DNA from 2 places in the Vallitalea pronyensis genome. Region 2 is predicted to be linked to the other one. Evidence: riboswitches for the same ligand, from Rfam matches in the RefSeq annotation. Region 2 holds a riboswitch; the other holds the start of a gene.
What was found. Region 2 has a riboswitch for FMN ahead of ribD (bifunctional diaminohydroxyphosphoribosylaminopyrimidine deaminase/5-amino-6-(5-phosphoribosylamino)uracil reductase RibD). Riboswitches for the same ligand answer to the same signal wherever they lie in the genome.
Positions count from the first base shown of each region.

Region 1 (3,893 bases), 270 kb from region 2:
TGTATTACAACAGAGCAGAAGGGGTTTTTTCACTTGAGCTACATGAGAAAATCAATAAACTCCCACCAATATGTTTTGAAGACACTAAAATGCTTAATCATATGAATAAAGCGTTCAAAGGGAAAAGCGAATCAGTACAGTTTACCGAGAGGATTATAGGGAGTATTACCTTTTTTGCTGTTTACTTTATAATTATGTCGGCTTATCTATTTAGAGTTAAACCGATTCTAATCATTTCTCTCCTATTAATTTTTATACCGGTATTACTAACACAAATTTTACGCACCAAATTTTTTACGAAAGCAGAGGATAAATCAGCCCCTTTACGCAGGGAGTTTGATTATTACGAAAACTGTATGACTGGAAGAGCATATTTTAAAGAAACCCGTCTTTTGGGAGCTTTTATGTTTTTTAGAAAACAATATAAAGATACTTTATCTATTCTAAATAAAATCAGGTTCCACGCCGTAGTAAAATCAGATCTAGCACAATTGGGTGTGCAGATGCTGTCCCTTGGGGGGCATATTGGCATCTTGCTTTTGTTACTTAATGCGTTGCTGAATGGTCATATAAGTGTTGGTGCGTTTGTGGCCATATTTGCTTCTGTTGATGCTATGTTTCATCTAATGACCAGGTGGATATGTTATAATCTGGGGGATGTGGCCAGCAGTTTCGGAAGGGTACAACATTATCTAAATTTTTTACAAATACCAGAAAATAATGGGATGGATGTACAGGTTCCAAAAAATATGGACATATCTTTAAGGGATGTATCTTTTACATATCCCAATGCAAATCTTAGGGCAGTAAAGTCCATATCATTCCATATCAAAAATGGTGAAACCGTAGCAGTAGTTGGGGAAAACGGGTCAGGTAAATCAACTTTAATACGTCTGATTACTGGCTTATATGTACCTGATGAAGGGGATGTACTGTATGGAAAAATTAATACGAAAGAAATTTCAGGTAGGTCATTGTTCAAAAATATATCTGCAGTGTTTCAAAAATTTCAATGCTATCAAATGACCTTGGGTGATAATATTTGCATTAGTCATATTGATATCAGTAAAGATGACTCAGGGTTAGATAAAATATGTGTCCAAGCAGGATTAGATAAAAACGATAGTCAATTTATCGATGGGTATAATACCATGCTATCAAGAGAGTTTGATGGCGTTGATATATCTGGTGGTCAATGGCAACGTATTGCTATTGCACGAAGTTATTATCGTAAGCATCGTATCATCGTACTTGATGAACCTACAGCAGCTATTGACCCCATTGAAGAAACAAGGATCTATAATCAGTTTGCGAAAATTTCAAAGAACAAGACAGCTATTATTGTTACACATCGGCTTGGCTCCATAAAGCTGGCTGACAGAATATTAGTTATGAAACAGGGTAAACTAGTTGAACAAGGGACACATGCAGAGTTATTGACAAACGAAGGTGAATATGCACGCTTATATAAATCTCAAGAGCGATGGTATAAAGACTAAACTTCATTAATTAAATAAATTGTATCTTAATATAACCCTTAACTTAATGCTTGTTGATTATTAAAAGAATGAAAAATTACATTGACAATTGTTAAACAATCTCATATAATAACATTAAGAAGTAACTTACAACTTAAGATCGGAAATTCTTCAGGGCAGGGTGAAATTCCCGACCGGCGGTTATAGTCCGCGAGCCTAACGGCTGACTTGGTGTAATTCCAAGACCGACAGTATAGTCTGGATGAGAGAAGAAATGTATTTTATGCATGATGATATGCACCTTGAAGACGATAACTTCAAGGTGTTTTTTATGTTCATAAGTATAGGATAAATGCTTGTGTATCCTGCTAAAATAAAAGCAACCTGAACGGATAATGAATTTCCTTTCTACTTATTATGTCACGTATAGGACTTAAAGGTCCTATCACCATGAAAAGGAGAATCAATAAAATGGAAAAAGTTCATAAGTTTCAAGGTTTGCATCAAAAAAGAAAGATTGATACCATTCACTTAGTTAAAATTGCTTTTTTATCAGCTATTGCTTACGTCATCTTTTTAATTGAATTTCCCATACCTTATTTTCCACCTTTCTTAGAGATTGATTTTAGTGATATTGTTGCTATATTAGGCGGCATCATGTTAGGTCCTCTTGCTGCGGTATTCATTGAAATTATAAAAAATGCGTTACGATTTGTCTTGTTTAACTCAGGGACAGGTGGTATTGGTGAATTAGCCAATATAATAGTAGGCATCGCTTATGTGTTACCCTTTTGCTTAATCTTTCGTGTCAATAATCTGAAGCGGTTTATACTGGGAAGTTTAGCAGGTATCACAAGCATGACACTCTTTGCAAGTTTGGCTAATTATTTTATCCTTATTCCAGTATATACAGGGATCAATATGCATGCAGAAAAAATGGATATGATTATTAAATTGTATGGACCTTTTAATATTGTTAAAGGCGTTATCATAACTTTAGTAGGTTATATAGCCATTAAGGCATTTAAGCAAATTCTACCTAAATTTTATTAAAACTGGGGGGTTATCTATAAACGATAACCCTATTTTTATGCTTATCTACTGGATATATTTCGACAAAAATGCTATAATACCATTCAAAGATATCTTAAGTATTGGAGGAACATTATGGCTGAAAAAAATAAAGAAGTTACCCTTAACATAAAAATTAGTGATAAAGATATGTTTATATTTATGGCAAGTCATGTCTATGGGAAATTAAGCGGCAAGCTGTCTCTCGCTTTTAGTATCATCTGTTTAGCTATCTTTCCATTTTCTTTTGGGTGGAATGATTTACTGATGACCATGGTATTATTATTTGGAGCGATGATCTATCTCGTCATAACACCCATCATGCTGTTCTTACAGTCCAAAAAGCAAGTAGCCACTATACCTGTTTTTCAAGATCCCATTGCCTATAAAATGGATGCAGAAGCATTGAGTGTATTACAGGCTGGAGAATGGATAGAATTTAGATGGGAAAATCTCTATAAAGTGACGGAAACAAAATGGCAGCTATTATTTTACGTGGCAAAAGACCAATCGTTTATTATACCTAAACGTCTCATTGAGGATCAAGAGGATATTTTATATATCCGAAAGATTGTATCAGATAAAATGAAGCCATCCCGTGTAAAATTTAAAAAAGAAAAAGCGGATCGTACCATAGAAGATTCATCAATAGATGCTAAGTGACGAAGAAGATAAGCATGAAGGGAAGATATCATTGATTTATGAAACATATACAACGAAGGATACAGAAGATATAGGGCAAAAGCTTGGTGAAGAAGCTAAAGCTGGCGGTTTGTATGCTTTAATAGGTGACCTGGGTGTGGGTAAAACTGTTTTCACCAAGGGGTTCGCCAGTGGTTTAGGCATCTTAGAACATGTCACCAGTCCAACCTTTACCATTGTTAATGAATATCATGATGGACGATTGCCTTTCTACCATTTTGATGTGTATCGTATAGAAGATGCCGAAGAAATGTATGAAATTGGCTATGAAGAATATTTTTATAATCATGGCGTATGTCTTGTTGAATGGGCCAATCGCATTGCAGACATCATGCCCGAAGAAACAACATGGATTACCATTGAAAAGGATTTAGAAAAAGGGTTGGATTATCGTCGTATAACCCTTCTTAATGGAGGAAACTAACATGAAATTATTAGCCATTGAAAGTTCGGCTATTGTGGCATCCATTGCCATAGCAGAAGATGACCGCTTAATCTGTGAATATACAAGTAATCATAAGAAAACCCATTCTCAGACCTTGATGCCAATGATTGAAGCAGTCAGTCAATTAATTGAACTTGATCTAAAAGAATTAGATGCTATTGCCATTGCAAATGGTCCAGGGTCCTTTACGGGGCTTC
Region 1 is NZ_CP058649.1:5,430,139-5,434,031, reverse strand. Features, by position in the region: gene HZI73_RS22715 (ABC transporter ATP-binding protein) at 1-1,499, shown strand, start outside; FMN riboswitch at 1,642-1,756, shown strand; gene HZI73_RS22710 (ECF transporter S component) at 1,950-2,531, shown strand; gene HZI73_RS22705 (YcxB family protein) at 2,646-3,212, shown strand; gene tsaE (tRNA (adenosine(37)-N6)-threonylcarbamoyltransferase complex ATPase subunit type 1 TsaE) at 3,202-3,675, shown strand; gene tsaB (tRNA (adenosine(37)-N6)-threonylcarbamoyltransferase complex dimerization subunit type 1 TsaB) at 3,677-3,893, shown strand, end outside.
Region 1: linked by a shared signal. The riboswitch ahead of HZI73_RS22710 (ECF transporter S component) and the one ahead of ribD (bifunctional diaminohydroxyphosphoribosylaminopyrimidine deaminase/5-amino-6-(5-phosphoribosylamino)uracil reductase RibD) in region 2 are both predicted to bind FMN.

Region 2 (3,893 bases):
CATGGGTTTAGGCATGTTATGGGGCATACCTGTCCAGAGTGTATTTATCTATAAAGCCGTTAACACATTGGATTCCATGGTAGGCTATCAGCAAGCACATTATAAGGCTATCGGTTATGCATCAGCTAAAACCGATGACTTATTTAATTACATACCAGCCCGAGTAGGGAGTATATGCATGCTCATTGGTGGCGGTATTCTGGGTTATGATTTCGCCCATGGATGGAAGATATTATGGCGGGACCGACGTAATCATAAGAGTCCTAATTGCGGCTATCCAGAATCTGCTGTAGCTGGTTTATTAAGGATTCAGATAGGTGGTACCAACACTTATTTTCATGAGGTGGTCATGAAACCCACTATTGGTGATCATGACCGGGTATTAGAACCCGACCATATGAAGAAAACCATTGGTATCATGTACATGTCAGAGTTCGTCACCTTATTGCTCATGATAGGACTTGGTATCTTACTAATAAAATTATAATGTACATGAATGGATCTTGTAATGGATCTTGGAAGGAATGAGGACATGAATAAGCATGGTGGTTATCATGGGAAAAGAGATGTGATGGATTATAGTGTGAATATTAATCCTCTGGGGTTACCAGAGACCATAAGGGAAACGATGATAGCTTCTATAGATGATATGGTAAAGTATCCAGATATATCGGGAGCAGGAGCAAGAAAAGCCATAGCAGAATACGAAGGTATTGATCCTAGGAGCCTCATAATGGGCAATGGAGCCAGTGAGTTAATCTATCTGTTTGCACGAGCCGTGAAACCCAAGAAAGTACTCATTATCCAACCTACCTTTAATGAGTATGAACGGGCATTTCGATTAGCAGGAAGTCAAATTGAAGCCTTTGAATTAAGTGTAAACAGCGGATTTCAAATAGACATACAAGCATTTGAAAAGGCATTGGAAGGGTATCAACCAGATGTGGTTGTGTTATGTAACCCTAATAACCCAACGGGTCAATATATACCCCTAACGGAACTAGAAGCCTGTGTTAACCTCATAGAACACTATAGAAGCTTTTTATTTCTGGATGAATCCTTTATTGAATTTACAGGACAACCATCGATTATCAAACATATGGCTTGCGAAAGAGTCTTTTCTCTACGATCTATGACGAAGTATTATGCTGTTCCTGGACTAAGAATTGGATATGGTGTATCCCATGACGGTGTTATTCAACAACTAGAAGCTTATAAAGAACCGTGGACCATGAATGGTCTTGCACTACAAGTTGTACCAGCAATGATTCATGACGACGTCTTCCATAAACAAGTTCGCCAATGGATGGTAACCGAACATCCGCGGATGTATCAAGCACTAAGCGCCATTCAAAAACTAGATGTCATCCACAGTCGAACAAATTTTTTCTTATGTCAATTACAGGATATGTCTGGTTATGAACTGAATGTGAAACTTGAATCTAAGGGAGCCCATGTAAGGGTATGTGATGATTTTACGGGGTTAGGTGAGCGTTATATACGTATTGCCTTACGCTTACAGGAAGATAATGTTCGACTTGTTAAATGGCTACAAGAGGTCTTATACTAAAGTTTTACACTTTTTTTCATACTATCATGATTATTATACGTGTAACATCCATGATAGAGTACTTGATTAATTCAAGCACTTATGCTATACTAATCTACAATTGAATAATAGAAATCCTTCAGGGCAGGGTGTAATTCCCGACCGGCGGTAATAGTCCGCGAGCGCAAGCTGACTTGGTGTAATTCCAAGACCGACAGTAAAGTCTGGATGAGAGAAGGCATAACATAAGCTTAATTGAATCATATTGGAAACTTTGTTTGATTAAGCGGTGTTCATTAAGTTAATTCTTATATGCATATATAACCTTGGAGATAGTTAATCTTCAAGGTTTTTTAGTTATTCTAAACATAGCAGCAACCCTATGTGATGACATATCCATTTGGGTTAAGTCTGTTCGTGTAAGCCCGTTATACGGCTCTATCTCTCATCTATTGATATTTTCTGTATCCCAATGATTTCTATCTGTTCTATATGTTAAGGAAGGAGGTAGAATGATTGGAAAAAACCATTCAAAACCAGTTACAAGAACAACAGTCACAAGCCCATTATTACATGAAGCGAGCCATTATGTTGGCCAAAAAAGGCATGGGCTATACCAATCCTAATCCCATGGTTGGAGCTGTCATTGTAAAAGACGGTAACATCATTGGTGAAGGTTATCACAAGACCTATGGGACAGCACATGCAGAGGTTCATGCATTGAACAATTGCAAAGTAAACCCAGAAGGTGCCACCATGTACGTCACTTTAGAACCTTGTTCACATATTGGAAAAACGCCCCCTTGCGTGGATGCCATTATTGGTCATGGCATTAATGAAGTTGTTATTGGCATGATTGACCCTAATCCCCTTGTAGCAGGTAAAGGCGTGCAAAAACTTCAGAACCAAGGTATTGACGTTACATACGGAATGCTTGAATCAGAAGTGAAGTCTCTCAATCGCATGTTTATGAAGTACGTCACAACCAAGCAGCCCTATTGCATTTTAAAATCAGCCATGACCCTTGATGGTAAGATTGCCACGAAAATAGGTGATTCTCAGTGGGTTACAGGTGAATTAGCAAGGCAGCATGTCCATGAACTCAGACATCAAATGTCGGGTATCATGGTGGGGATCGGTACAGTTTTAGCCGATAACCCTCGATTAACCACACGTTTACGAAAAAGAAAAGGGAAAAATCCCATAAGAATTATTCTGGATACCACATGTCGGATACCTTTAGATGCTGCGTTACTAAGAGAAGAAGGGAAAACGATTATCTGTACGGGGAACCATGCATCTCCACTCAAGATAAAAAAGCTACAGGAAATGGGTGTTGAGGTCTATATGAGCAATGAAAGAGATGGACGATTGGATATGGCATGCATCATGGATTATCTTGGTGATCGTGGCATAGATAGTGTGTTGATTGAAGGTGGCAGTTCTGTCAGCAGTAGTGCCCTTGAAGCCGGTGTTGTGGATGAAGTGATGATGTTTATAGCACCCAAAATCATTGGTGGGAAACATGCCAAATCACCAGTAGGAGGAGAAGGGGTAGCTTGGATGCGGGATGCTATAGGTCTTGTGGACATTGAGATTGAGACCTTAGGGACAGATATTTTAATCAAAGGAAAAGTAGAGGAGGCATGATATGTTTACTGGTTTAGTGGAAGAGATTGGTACCATTGGTGCCATGGTAAAAGGAAAACAATCTTCAAGTATAACCATCCACGCAGACACCGTTCTAGAGGATGTGAAACTTGGTGACAGTATAGCGGTGAATGGTATCTGCTTAACGGTAACAGGTTTCACAAAAGACACATTTAGCGTAGATGCTATGCCAGAAACCATGCATATGACCACCCTCCATAAGCTTAAGGTACATGATCAAGTACATTTAGAGCGGGCGTTACAAGTTGGGGGGCGTCTAGGAGGTCACATGGTGTCGGGTCATATTGATGGTATAGGCATCATACGAGGTTTTATAAAAGAAGACAACGCTGTCAGAATGACAGTAGCTGTGCCTAGCCATCTGCAAAAATATATGGTGCATAAAGGTTCTATTGCTATGGATGGGGTGAGTTTAACCATTACAACAGTGAAGGCTGCATCCTTTCAAGTAGGTATTATCCCCATGACTGGGCAAGTTACATTATTACTACAGAAAAAAATGGGTGATAAGGTCAACATTGAGTGTGATATGATGGGGAAATATGTGGAGAAATTATATGAGACAACGTATGAAAAGCAAGTGAAATCCTTAGACGAAGATTATCTTCGGTTAAATGGTTTTATATAAAGCATAGAGAGGTGAGGCACATGGCATTACATGGAATTGAAGAAG
Region 2 is NZ_CP058649.1:5,698,256-5,702,148, reverse strand. Features, by position in the region: gene cbiB (adenosylcobinamide-phosphate synthase CbiB) at 1-487, shown strand, start outside; gene cobD (threonine-phosphate decarboxylase CobD) at 497-1,570, shown strand; FMN riboswitch at 1,681-1,793, shown strand; gene ribD (bifunctional diaminohydroxyphosphoribosylaminopyrimidine deaminase/5-amino-6-(5-phosphoribosylamino)uracil reductase RibD) at 2,066-3,199, shown strand; gene ribE (riboflavin synthase) at 3,201-3,848, shown strand; gene HZI73_RS23810 (bifunctional 3,4-dihydroxy-2-butanone-4-phosphate synthase/GTP cyclohydrolase II) at 3,869-3,893, shown strand, end outside.